2 linked regions of the Thiosocius teredinicola genome follow. The protein of the gene in region 1 binds, or shares a complex with, the protein of each later gene. Links are inferred from orthologs where the notes say so. Each region holds a gene or a part of one and is shown on either strand. Other genes may lie near its edges. The genes, in order: dnaN and dinB.

Evidence for each region.
Region 2: the proteins of dnaN (region 1) and dinB are in contact, whole or in part, in a solved structure (PDB 1OK7), measured with the Escherichia coli proteins. The link is inferred for Thiosocius teredinicola from one-to-one orthologs.

Annotation. Positions count from the first base shown.
Region 1 is NZ_CP019936.1:526-7,269, forward strand. What follows is about bases 385-3,290. They hold dnaN (DNA polymerase III subunit beta), read left to right. Parts: upstream 385-1,240; coding sequence 1,241-2,341; downstream 2,342-3,290. Other genes in these bases: dnaA (chromosomal replication initiator protein DnaA), read left to right, coding at 385-1,007; recF (DNA replication/repair protein RecF), read left to right, coding at 2,428-3,290. Also shown: more of dnaA, read left to right, coding at 1-384; more of recF, read left to right, coding at 3,291-3,498; gyrB (DNA topoisomerase (ATP-hydrolyzing) subunit B), read left to right, coding at 3,557-5,980; B1781_RS00025 (lysophospholipid acyltransferase family protein), read right to left, coding at 6,158-6,744. UniProt on the Escherichia coli protein: Confers DNA tethering and processivity to DNA polymerases and other proteins. Acts as a clamp, forming a ring around DNA (a reaction catalyzed by the clamp-loading complex) which diffuses in an ATP-independent manner freely and bidirectionally along dsDNA.
Region 2 is NZ_CP019936.1:2,997,996-3,004,803, forward strand. The notes cover bases 1,525-4,494. They hold dinB (DNA polymerase IV), read right to left. Parts: upstream 3,625-4,494; coding sequence 2,425-3,624; downstream 1,525-2,424. Other genes in these bases: B1781_RS14305 (ethanolamine ammonia-lyase subunit EutB), read right to left, coding at 1,525-1,971; B1781_RS14315 (hypothetical protein), read left to right, coding at 4,139-4,318. Also shown: ethanolamine ammonia-lyase subunit EutC, read right to left, coding at 1-553; more of B1781_RS14305, read right to left, coding at 550-1,524; B1781_RS14320 (PEP-CTERM sorting domain-containing protein), read right to left, coding at 4,550-5,398; B1781_RS14325 (helix-turn-helix domain-containing protein), read right to left, coding at 6,238-6,808. UniProt on the Escherichia coli protein: Poorly processive, error-prone DNA polymerase involved in translesion repair and untargeted mutagenesis. Copies undamaged DNA at stalled replication forks, which arise in vivo from mismatched or misaligned primer ends.

The sequences.
Region 1 (6,744 bases):
CCGATTTCACGTTCGAGAGTTTTGTCGAAGGTAAATCGAACCAGTTGGCCCGTGCCGCCGGTATGCAGATCGGCGACAACCCCGGCCGTGTGTACAACCCCTTGTTCATTTATGGCGGTGTAGGTTTAGGCAAAACCCATCTCATGCACGCCGTCGGCAACCGCATTTTGCAGAACAATCCGCAGGCGCAGGTGCTCTACATGCACTCGGAAGGTTTTGTGGCCGAGATGGTCAAGGCCCTGCAACACGGCACAATTGATGATTTCAAGCGCAAGATGCGCTCGGTTAATGCCTTACTGATCGATGATGTTCAATTCTTCGCCGGCAAGGAACGATCGCAAGAAGAGTTTTTCCACACCTTCAATGCGCTGTTCGAGTCGCAGCAACAGATCATCCTGACGAGTGACCGCTTTCCGAAAGAAGTCGACGGTTTGGAAGACCGCCTGAAGTCGCGGTTCGGTTGGGGATTGACTGTTGCCGTGGAACCGCCGGATCTGGAGACGCGGGTCGCCATTCTCAAGAGCAAAGGCCAACAACTGTTCGGTGTTGAACTACCCAACGAGGTCGCGTTCTTTATCGGCAAGCGGGTGCGGTCGAACATCCGCGAACTGGAAGGAGCGTTGCGCCGTATCGTGGCCAACTCGCAGTTCACCGGTCGCGCGATCACGATGGATTTTGCCAAGGATGCGTTGCGCGACATGATCGCAGCGCAAGACAAACTCGTGACGATCGACAACATTCAACGTACCGTCGCTGAATATTTCAAGATCAGAACGTCGGACCTGCTGTCTGCAAAACGCAGCCGTACGATTGCACGCCCTCGCCAGGTAGCGATGACCCTCGCCAAAGAACTTACCAATCACAGCCTGCCTGAGATCGGCGAAGCATTTGGCGGGCGCGACCACACAACGGTACTTTATGCCACGCGCAAAATTGCTGAGTTACGCGAGACCGACCATCGGGTTGCCGAAGACTATAACAACCTGTTAAGAACCTTGAGTAATTGATGTGTGCGACAGTTGAGGCAAAATCAAAGAACCGATTGAGCCAGAGTTATCCACAATAGGCACACAGGGTTGAATAGCATCCATCACGTTGTTTTGGGTCACGAAATTATCACTTAACCTATTGATTTAATTAAGTAAAAATAGGTTTTCCACAGTTGGCAGCTGTGCTTATAACAATAGTAATTTCTTAATAAAATCTTATTTTAACTATCAACCAATGGGGAATCAGTCGGATGAAGATCAGCGCAAACCGAGATGATCTGCTCAAACCCTTGCAGCAGATCGTCGGCGTGGTCGAGCGCAGACAGACGCTCCCGATCCTGGCCAATGTGCTGATGGTCGTGAAAGACAATCGATTGTCGTTGACGGCTACGGACCTCGAAGTCGAATTGCGGACCCATACGTTGGTGGACTGCAAAGGCGAAAGTGAATTCACCTTGCCGGCACGTAAGCTGATGGATATCTGCAAGGCACTGCCGGACTCCGCAGGTATCACGCTCGAGGTAGAGAGTGACAAAGCCACGCTGAAGTCGGGTCGGGGACGTTACACACTCGGGATGCTACCCGCGCAGGACTATCCAAGTATCGAGCCGGCCAAGGCGAGTGACACATTCAAACTGCCGGTTGGCGTTATGAAACGTCTGATCGATAAAACGCAGTTTGCGATGGCACAGCAGGATGTTCGCTACTACCTCAATGGTCTGCTATTGGAACTGAGACCTGGGCGGGTGAGGGCGGTCGCAACGGATGGCCATCGACTTGCGCTGTGTGACGCGTCTTTCGACGATGATTCTGAGATCGACACGCAGGTGATCCTGCCGCGTAAAGCGGTCATCGAGCTTGGTCGATTGCTGGATGATTCAGACAGTGAAGCAACGTTCGAGATCAGCAACAGCCACCTGCGGGTTCATCTCGATCACAGTAGTTTCACGACCAAGTTGATCGATGGTCGTTTCCCCGACTACGAGAGGGTCATGCCGAACGGTCAGACCACCATCATGCTGTCCGAAAAAGACACGCTTAAACAGGCGTTGACCCGAACAGCAATCTTGTCGAACGAAAAGTACCGGGGCATCCGTTTCAGGTTGAGCAAAGGCCTGCTGCATCTTCAGGCACATAATCCCGAACAGGATGAGGCCGAGGAAGAAATCGAGGTGGACTACGATGGCGAGGAGATGACGATCGGATTCAACGTTGGCTATTTGCTTGATGTGCTCGGCGTACTGGATGGAGACGAAGTGCAGATGGCGGTCATTGACTCGAATTCCAGTAGCCTGATTACGCAGAAGGATTCAGCGGAATGTCGGTACGTTGTCATGCCTATGCGTCTGTAGGCCTAGTCGCCGTGACGCAGCAAGTAGCATCGAAGAGAAAGGGGCCAAGTCGGCCCCTTTTTTGGTGATGCGGCGAGAATGCTCCGATGTGGATCAATTCACTGAGTATTTCTGACTTGAGGGTTATTCGGTCGCTCGAGCTCCGACCACGCGAAGGGATTAACTTTGTGTGTGGGCCGAATGGTGCCGGCAAGACGACGATCCTCGAAGCGATTTATCTGGCAGGTCGTGGACAGAGTTTTCGCCACCAGGACGCCGGGCCGATGATTAGAAATGGGTCCGACGATGCGACGATTGTCGTGAAGATGGTGGGAGCAGGCGGTCGGCAGGCCATTCTTGGCGTTAGGCGCAGCGCGAAAAATGTTGAATGCCGTTTGAATGGCGAGAACGTTTCGAAGCGATCAGGGCTGGCGATGGCCTTGCCGGTGCAGTGGATTGGCTCGCAGCCTCAGCTGCTGTTGAGTATGGGACCAGAGGTTCGGCGTCGGTTTTTGGATTTGGGAGTGTTCCACGTGGAACATTCTGTGTATTCCGAAGAGGCTAAGGGATACCAACGCGCTCTACGGCAACGCAACGCCGCAATCAGAATGAATCAACCCGAATTGGTGCGGATGTGGGATGAGCCATTGGCAACAGCAGGCACCGCCATCGACCGTCTTCGACAATCCTTTTTGGAGTTATGGGCGCCTAGGGTCCGCGACATCCTAAGCGAATGGTTGGGCGGCCTTGATGTTTCGTTTGTCTACCGTCGTGGGTGGAATAGACAACAAGATTTGCTGGAAATCTACCGCACCAAACGCGACACCGATTTCAATCTGGGCTACACCTACGCGGGCCCGCACCGCGCAGATATCGAGATAAAGGCCGTACAGGGTTTGGCTGAAAAGACGCTATCGCGTGGCCAACAGAAACTGCTTGTTCTAGCAATGAACATGGCGATGCTGGACGTAGCGAAGTCGCGATCAAGCGAGGTGCCTGTTCTGTTGCTTGATGACCTCGCTGCGGAGCTGGACAAGGGTAATCAAGAACGTGTTCTTCTCGCAGTGAGCGATCGCTGCGAACAGTCATTTATTACTAACATCAGCTCGGTCTTGGATCCTGCGCTATCCCCAAGTTGTACGATGTTCCACGTGGAACATGGCCACCTGACGACATGAACAACAGTGTATAATGCGTCGATCACTCCACCTCTCCCGGCATTGAGTTCCTTCCTGTATGACCGACAACGACAAATCCAGCTACGACACATCTTCCATCAAAGTGTTGAAAGGTCTGGATGCGGTGCGAAAGCGCCCCGGCATGTATATCGGCGATACGGATGATGGCACTGGCCTTCATCACATGGTTTTCGAAGTCGTCGACAACGCGATAGATGAAGCACTCGCCGGGCATTGCGATGAGATCAAGGTCATCATCCATGCCGACAACTCCGTCAGCGTAAAGGACGACGGCCGTGGCATCCCGGTGGGTATCCACGAAGAAGAGGGCATTTCTGCCGCAGAAGTCATCATGACCGTGCTGCACGCAGGCGGGAAGTTTGATGACAACTCCTACAAGGTTTCGGGTGGACTCCACGGTGTCGGTGTTTCGGTGGTCAATGCCTTGTCGGACAAGCTTGAACTGACCATCTGGCGCCAAGGCAAGGTTCACCAACAGGAATATCATCTTGGTGTTCCTCAAGAGCCGTTGAAAGTCGTCGGCGACAGCGATGAAACCGGCACCCAGGTCCGGTTTCATCCCAGCCCCGAAATCTTCACGGACACCGAGTTCCACTACGATATTTTGGCCAAACGCCTGCGCGAGCTATCTTTCCTGAACTCGGGCGTGAAAATCCATCTGAAAGACGAGCGAGCCGATCGCGAAGATATCTTCGAATACGAAGGTGGGATTCGTGCCTTCGTCGAGCATTTGAATCGCAACAAAACCCCTTTGCACCCGAGCGTGTTTCACTTCAGCGCAGAACGAAGCGACGTCGGCGTAGAAGTGGCTCTGCAATGGAACGAGTCGTACCAGGAAAGCATTTTCTGCTTCACCAACAACATCCCACAGCGCGATGGCGGTACCCACTTGGCGGGTATGCGCGCGGCCCTGACCCGTACGCTGAATAGCTATATTGAGCAGGAAGGGATGGCCAAGAAGCAGAAAGTTGCGACGTCGGGAGACGACGCCCGCGAAGGTTTGACCGCGGTGCTTTCGGTCAAAGTGCCGGATCCGAAGTTTTCGTCGCAGACCAAAGACAAGCTCGTTTCGTCAGAGGTCAAAGGCGTTGTCGAAGCACTGCTTGCCGAAAAGCTCTCTGAGTACCTGGTAGAGAATCCGAATGAAGGCAAGATGATCGCTGGCAAAATGATCGAGGCAGCGCGAGCCCGCGAGGCGGCACGTAAGGCGCGGGAAATGACCCGCCGCAAAGGTGTGCTGGATATCGCCGGGCTACCCGGCAAGCTTGCCGACTGCCAAGAGAAAGACCCCGGTCTGTCAGAACTCTACCTGGTGGAGGGTGATTCTGCCGGCGGCTCAGCCAAGCAGGGTAGGGACAGGCGTACACAAGCTATCCTGCCGCTCAAAGGCAAGATACTGAACGTCGAAAAAGCGCGTTTCGACAAGATGCTGTCATCAGCAGAAGTCGGTACCTTGATCACCGCTTTGGGCTGTGGCATCGGCCGCGAAGAATTCGATCCGGACAAATTGCGTTACCACCGGATCATCATCATGACTGACGCCGACGTTGACGGCGCCCACATCCGCACCTTGCTTCTTACCTTCTTCTATCGGCAGATGCCCGAGCTGATTGAGCGCGGCCATATCTATATTGCGCAACCGCCGTTGTACAAGGTGAAGAAGGGCAAACAAGAGCACTACCTAAAAGACGACACTGAGTTGAACGCCTACCTGTTGCGCACGGCCTTGGACGGAGCAAGTCTCCTCGTCAACGCCGAAGCGCCACCGCTTTCCGGTCCGGCGCTCGAGGATCTCGCGCACAAGATGGTTGTGGTCAAGGCCATCCAGCAGCGTCTGGGTAAACGCTACGATGAAGGCGTGCTGCAGAATCTGTTGTACATGCCGCGAGTGGGTGATGATCTGCTCGGGAACGAGGAGGCACTGCAGGGATGGATGGTAGAACTGCAGAACCGACTCAATGTCGACACCGGCGTGGCCGATCGCTACCAGCTGGTTATGACGCCGGCGGAAGAAGAGCGTACGGCCGGTATCGCCATTGAGCATTGGACCCACGGCATAGCGACGGAAAAACATCTTCCCCTCGATTTCTTCCACTCGAGCGATTATCAAAAGATTGCCGATATGGGTGAAGCACTGGACGGGCTGTTGGCGCAGGATGCAGAGATTCGCCGCGGCGATAAAGGTAAGCCGGTTGCCACTTTCGAAGAGGCCCTGCAGTGGCTGATGGAAGAGGCGAAACGCGGCCAACACATCCAGCGATACAAAGGCCTGGGTGAGATGAACCCGGAGCAGCTTTGGGAAACGACCATGGACCCGGCCAGTCGCCGCCTGTTGCGCGTCAACATCGAAGACGTCGTCGGCTCTGATCAGATATTCACGACCTTGATGGGCGACCAGGTCGAACCGCGCCGTGATTTCATCGAACGCAATGCGTTAACCGTCGAAAATCTCGACGTCTAACTATCTACACGTCATAACGTATCCGATGCCCGATTATTCGTTCGGGCGTCGGATTATCCACGATTTTATCCACAGGTTTGCTAAGGCGAAGAAAGACGGTGCGGACTACAGCGCCTAACAGATCGCGAGTGAGCCGGTGTTCGTCTAATGGAAATGTAAGTAAGCGGTTACTTACTATTAGAGCTTTTCAGTAGGGAGAGTTTCCAGCGTGCTCTCGATCCATTCCTCGACTTCACGCATGATCTCAGACGCCTTCTTGCCTTCACTGGCGATGGGTGGGCCGACGACCACATCGATCGTTCCCGGGTACTTTTTCACATCGCGCCGACGCCAGAAAATACCGGCGTTGTGAACAATCGGGACGACTGTCGCTCCGCTACGTTCGGCAAGCAAACCGCCGCCTATACTGTATTTCTTCCGTTCTCCCGGAGCGGTGCGGGTGCCCTCGGGGAAAATGATCACGTTGCGTCCTTCATTGAGGCGTTCGATGCCTTCCGTAACGACCTTCATCGCAGCCTTGCGCCCGGCGGAGCGGTCGATGGCGATCGATTTTGCGAATTTTAATCCCAGCCCAAACAATGGGATGCGCATGAGCTCTTGTTTCAGTATCCACGACTGCGCGGCGGGCAGGATGCCGCGCAGGGCAATCGTCTCCCAGGTCGATTGATGCTTCGCCATGATGATGGCGCCACCAGCCGGTAGGTGTTCTTCACCTTTGATCCGGTAACTGAGTCCACAGACCCATTTCAGCAGCCAAAGATTGG
Region 2 (6,808 bases), 3.0 Mb from region 1 along the record:
GTTCCCCGACATGATCGCCGACCGCGACCCTCCCCTGTTCCACGCACGTGATCGGTGCGAGGCGCCACGGGGCATCGCTGTCATTCGCTAACAGCGGGACCAACGCATCCAGGAAAGCGACCGCGTGCTCGGCGATCGCGAAAGCAGAAAGCCCGTCGGCGATAACAATGGCCAGGTCGTGGCGAAGCTGCGATGGTGGCTGTTTGCCTGCCAAGCGTGAGACTGATTCATCGTCCAGGCGCCGCCCATAGTCAGGGCGCTGCAGATAAGTTGCGCGATCAACGGCGCGGCTCTTCAAGTGCAACGGCGCGCCAAAGCGATTCCATTCCCGTTCATTCAGTGCCGCAAGCAGCGCATTGAAATCCAGTGGTGTATGCACAGCATCCTGCGCCTGTGCATGGGCAAGTTGAAAAGCCAGAGAGTGACTGGTCGGCACGCTGATACCCGCGCGACCCAGGCCGATGCGGGCATCGGTGAACTGACGCAGCCGCTCCCAGGGATTCTCGACGACGATCGGCTCGTCGTTGAGTTTGGTGTCGTCCTTACCGCTCAATTTCCGTTCCCCAACAAGCGTTGTACCGAGCCACTGAACGCTCTGGGCAACTGCGCGTTGAGGCGGAAACGCTCACTTTCGCGGAAGATTTCCATCTTCTTCAGCCAGGCATCGAACTCCGGTGCCGGCTTCAATCCCAACACCTGACGCGCATACAGCGCATCGTGAAACGAGGTGGTCTGATAGTTCAACATGATGTCGTCCGAGCCGGGAATGCCCATGATGTAGGTACAACCGGCGACACACAGCAGCGTCAGCAGGTTGTCCATGTCGTTCTGATCGGCCTCGGCGTGATTCGTGTAGCACACGTCGCAGCCCATCGGCAGACCGAGCAGCTTGCCGCAGAAATGGTCCTCGAGGCCGGCGCGGGTAATCTCCTTACCGTCGTACAGATACTCAGGCCCGATGAATCCGACCACGGTATTGACTAGCAAGGGATCGAACTTTCGCGCGACGGCATAGGCGCGTGCCTCGCAGGTCTGCTGGTCGACGCCGTGATGTGCGTCGGCGGATAGCGCACTGCCCTGCCCAGTCTCGAAATACATCACGTTGTTGCCGACGGTACCCCTACCGAGTGACAGCGCTGCATCCCGTGCCTCGGCCAGCGTCGTTAGGTTGAACCCGAAACTCTCGTTGGTCGCCTGGGTGCCGCCGATGGATTGAAACACCAAATCGACCGGCGCGCCTTTTTCGATCGCTTCGATCGAGTTGGTCACATGTGTCAGCACGCAACTCTGTGTCGGTATCTGATAATGCTCGATTACATCGGCCATCATGCCAATCAAGCGGCAGGCCTGCGCGACGTTGTCGGTCGCCGGGTTGATACCGATCACCGCATCGCCGTTGGCGTAAAGCAAGCCGTCGAGAATACTGGCCGCAATACCGGTCAGGTCGTCGGTCGGATGATTGGGCTGCAGCCGGGTCGACAAATGACCGAGCAGACCGATGGTGTCGCGGAACGCGGTCGTGACCTGGCACTTGCGCGCTACCAGAATCAGGTCCTGGTTGCGCATGATCTTTGAAACAGCGGCCGCCATCTCGGGGGTGATGCCGGGACGCAGGGCAGCAAGCAATTCTGACGTCGCTAAATCGCTCAGCAGCCATTCGCGGAAACCGCCGACCGTCAGATGCGCGATCGGAGCGAAAGCATTTCGGTCGTGTTCGTCGATAATCAGCCGGGTGACTTCATCGTCTTCATAAGGCACGACGACATCGTTCAAAAACTGCGAAAGTGGCAGATCTGCCAACGTCATCTGAGCGACGACGCGCTCCTCCGCATTCTCCGCAGCGACCTCGGCCAGACGATCACCGGACCGCGCCGGCGTGGCTTTCGCCATGAGGTCGGCAAGATCGCGAAACTGGAAAGTGCGATCACCGACGACGTTGCTGAACTGATACCTTTTGTCTGTCGCTTGCATGAATGATGAACCGCCAAGTCTTGCGTTTTGGGTGAGCCGGATCCGCTTCACGGCCTATCAACCGAGATAAAAAGCCCCGCCGAATCGCTGCACAAATCGTTCCGAGGTATGCCGAACATTGCAAGCCGCGCCATTGGCTTCCGCCTGCTGAGACTAGCCTCTCTGAATCAGTCGACTTAACGGTTTCGCTCCCGCTCCAGCGGGAAACCGTCATTCAGGCGACGGCGTTGTGGCCGCGTGTCGTCGGTCGCAAGGGCAACGCATACGCCCCTCCAACGGGCGACTGCGGCAGGCGGCGCACTGATTCAGGGCATCATCCGCTGCTGTCGTTTGCAAACGGCTTTAACGCATCCCGAGAGCAGAAGTTCTTTCCCGTGAATTCTCACAGGATTCGAAAGATTCGATACCGTTGTGATGGACATCTTTAGCGTCGACCAACCAGTCGCAGCAGCATCAGCGGTCTCTATGCTGGTCCGACTCCAGAGGCAGGCTCCATTGGTGAACCTGATCGCTGCTCAGCTCCTGTGTTGATACAAGGGCGCTACAACGCACACCGAGCAGTCGAAGTTTCTGATCCAGCGACACACGCTTCAGGCACTCGCCTGCGGCGCGGCGGATTTCAGCGGCATCGCCCGTCGGCTCTTCCAGAGTGATGTCGCGGGTGACGGTGCGAAAGTCCTGGTAACGTAACTTGATACCGATGGTCCGGCTCACAAACCCCTTGCGTTGTAACTGCTCGGCTACTTGTTCGCACAGGCGAGTAAAAAGCGCCGAGAGTTCATCGCGATCGTGACGTGCGTGCAAGTCTCTCGAGAAGGTTGTTTCTCGGCTGATTGATTTTGGATCTGCATGGCGCACGACCGGGTTGTCGTCGATTCCCTGTGCAACCCTGGTCAGCCAGTCGCTGTAACTGGCTGAGAATTCCTGACGCAAGCGCGACGGATCGGCGGCTGCCAGATCGCCTATCGTGTGTATCGCCATGTCGGTCAAACGGGCATTTGCCTTCGGGCCGATACCGTTCACCTTGCCTACCGGCAGCGGCCAGATTCGACGCGGTACGTCATCCCAATCGAGCAGGGTCAATCCATCTGGCTTGTCCAGTTCCGAACCGATCTTGGATAGCAGCTTGTTCGGCGAAATCGCTATCGAGCAGGTCAGTCCGGTAGCCTCTCTGACCACCTGTTTGAGCTGTTGACCGAGTTCTTCGCTGGACTGCGGCAGGTCAGTCAGGTCTATATAGATCTCATCGATCCCGCGGTCTTCGATATGGTCAGTGATGCCGGCTACCGCTGCCTTGAAGCGGCGTGAATAGTCGCGATACGCATCGAAATTGGCCGGTAGCAAGAACGCCTCCGGTGCCAGCCTGGCGGCCTTCATCATCGGCATGGCAGAGAACACACCAAAAGCCCGCGCCTCATAGGTCGAGGTGGTCACAACACCGCGGCCGCGGTAATCGCGCAGCCGCGCGTAAATGCGATTGCCCTGCTGATCAACCTCGGGTGCCGGGGCGCTGCGACCACCGACCACGACCGGCTGTCCGCGCAGTTCCGGATAACGCAACAACTCGACCGATGCGAAGAATGCATCCATATCGAGATGTGCAATGCGCCGCGTGGTGTTCACGACCGCGGGCACTGGCTCATTGGGGTGCACTGACGCTGCACTGTATTGCTTATTCCCGGTTCATGCAGCCCCACAAGTCCAGATCGACGAAACCGGCAACGAAACGCCGGCCATGCAGGGCGATGGCCTGCGGCGCTTTGGCCGTGCTGACAATCGCCGATCGTTATATAGAGATGCACGCGCCGCATTTTCGGTTGTAATCACAGTTGCGAATGGGCCGCCGCCTCCAGCTCGCTACCGTTGATCTAGAATCCAGATCCTATTCTGCCAATCCAACTGAACGGCCAATGACTTCGGTGGCGCAGCGGCTGCGCTAGTTCGGCAGCTGGCGCATCATACCGTCGCACGATGACAAGTGGTTGGCCCGATGAAAGCCGGAGAAATCATCGTCTCTTGACCTTCGTCCAAAAGGCAGATTGGTTCCCCGCCGAACCCTAGCGGCGGCAGCGCGCTGCAGACGGCTGATATCGCATTTGTTTGCGAGGCTCCACGCGCGCTGGGTTTCAGCCAGGTTCTGGTTATCGCGACCGAAAAGGGCAACCACATGACCATCGACGGGAAGACGCTGGAAGGCCGAGCACCCAGCAAGCTGTTCTTGCGCATGTTCATGACGGCTTACTTCTGCGCCGGTGTCGGCTACGTGGCTAGCACCATCTTCTCCGATATCGTCAGCCTCATGCTGACCAAGGGCCAGCGCTACCCCCCTGTTGCCTGGCCAAGATGATGGAAAAGGCAACGTTCTAGAACAACGTCGCACAGATTCGCACCGCCACGTTAATCGCGCCGATATTGCGCACGCAAAGTGTTTGCACGTATGGTGTCTACCTGCCGAGCGCTTCTTCACCGCCAGCAAGCGATAACTCACCCCTTGTTGCTGTTGCTCAATCAGCCTCTCTTCGATCGACACAAAAAAACGGCCCTAAGGCCGTTTTTTTTGCAGGATTGTTGAGATCCCTTACGCGCGGCGAGCACGTACAGCAACACCGAGCAAGCCAAGAGCCATCAGTGCCAGGGGTGCAGGTACCGGAACATCGTTGCCACCCGGGAGACTTCCTTGGTCGAGCAGGGCGTATTTCACCTGGCCCCCTGCATACAGAAACTCACCCGAGCCGTTGCCCCAGAACTGAATCTCGGTGAAGTCACCGGTATCGTCGAATGCGGCTACGAAGATCTCGAAGACATCGCTGCTTGGGTCGTCTTGCGACGGGAACAGACCATCGGCTTCCATGGTTGCAGATGCCACCATAATTGGTGCGCCGCCATCAAACGAGATAAACAGTTCGGTTACCGGGTTGAAGCAGCAGGTTGCCCAGTCACCAACCTCAAAACCGAACGAGTTGATCGGCGAGTCAAACGTGAAGGTGATGCCCGATGCAGCAGTACCATTTGGTGCGCCGAACGCGCCATCCGGGCTGATATTAATAACGCTACCGGACATGTCGCCATAGGTCGTCGAATTGACGGCGCCACCGTTGTTTCGGGTAACAACGTAGTCACCAAAGTCAACAGAGGTAGAACCGGAGAAGCTGGACGACCAAACGTCAGTTACGACGGTGCCGCCAGCAGAAGTAACCGCCGAATCGAACGAAGCCGTACCCCCAGCAATCCCATCGAATACAGTCAAGATGGTCGCGTTAGCCGACGTTGCAAGCGCAAAAAAGGCTGCCGCCGTAACGAGCTTGGAATATCCTTTCATCACATTTGTCCTCTTCTTATCATAGAGTTCTGACTGGTTGAGCCCTTCCAGTGCTTTACAACCAAATAAATTTCTCGGCGAATCTGCACCCCATAAGAGGGTAATCACGTGCGCCAATCGCTTATAAGCAATTACTATACCGTTTGCCAGTCTTTCGGCAGAAGACTTAAAATAACTTTATAATTCTGATATTTACACGGTGGCAACGTCACGAAATCCATTTGGTTTCGCCGGCTCTCACGCGTTCTCGAATGAGGATGCAAGGAACTGTAAAATTTGCCGACATGTCTTTAGGCCGTTAATTCGCCTTCCTGCAGACGTGTAGTAATTTTTGGAAGAAGGAAGTTCCTTTTCCGCAGCGCTCGGCTACGAGGAAGTCGACTACCTCAAACCCTATGAAGACTAAAAAAGAAGTCTCCGATTGGGGACCTTTTTTCGAGTACTGACGAAACGACAGATTCGGCCTCAATTCCACGGAAGGCTTGCCCTGGTGACTGGAAGCACCATCTCGGCGTTCTTTGTGCTTTCCCATCTTGTCGCCTGGGATAGGCTCTGTCGCATGCCTCACCCTACGTCTACGAGCTAAATGACGGGAGTCGATGATCGTGGCCCTGTTTGATGTGCTGCGCCACGACTGCAGAAAGGGGCAGCGAACGCGACCAACAGGATTGCAGTGCTTTCATTGACCGTTTCCGGATACCGAACAGGCAGTTCACTCCATCCTTACAGCACAGCGCACCTTGCGCAACGCGCAACATGCGTCTTCATCTTAGAACGCCTCGATAACGTCTACGGGATCGCGTTCATATCGAACAAACCGATCGTTCAGGCATTGCTGGACCCCAACAAGACAAAACCGCGGTCGATCAGCGCGCTATTGGCCTTGGCTGCCGTCGACACCGAATGCTCACGGCGATTTCAGAGTCCATCGCCGCATGTCGATCACACTACTGCTGCTTGGCGTAGTTGATGACCGACAACAGCTGGATCGGCACCTCGAGCAAGCGCTCGGGCCCATGCGGAATCTCCGCGTCGAAGGTCAGGCTGTCGCCCGCCTCCATCTCATAAAGGTGGTTGCCGTGGCGATAAACGATAGAGCCCGACACCACGTAGATGAACTCTTCGCCCGGGTGAGAGAAGGTCGGAAACACCTCGGAGAGGTCGTCCATCGTCACCATGAACGGCTCGAACGTGGTGGTACCGCCGCGCTTGTAGTTCAACAGATGGTAGGTATGACCCTTCTCGGTGCCGCGGCGAACCACCTCCAATCCCTGCCCGGCCTTGGTGAACTGCGCACCGCCATCGGGGCGATCGAAGTCGGCAAACAGCTTCGAGATCGGTAGCCCGATCGCGTCGCACAGGCGGCTCAAAGTTTCCAGGCTGGTCGAAACCTGGGCATTCTCGATCTTGCTCACCATGCCCTGACTGATACCCGAGATACGCGCTACATCGACCAGTTTCAGGCCTTCATCGAGGCGGGCACGCTTCACTTTCATGCCGATGTACTGATCGAGATCG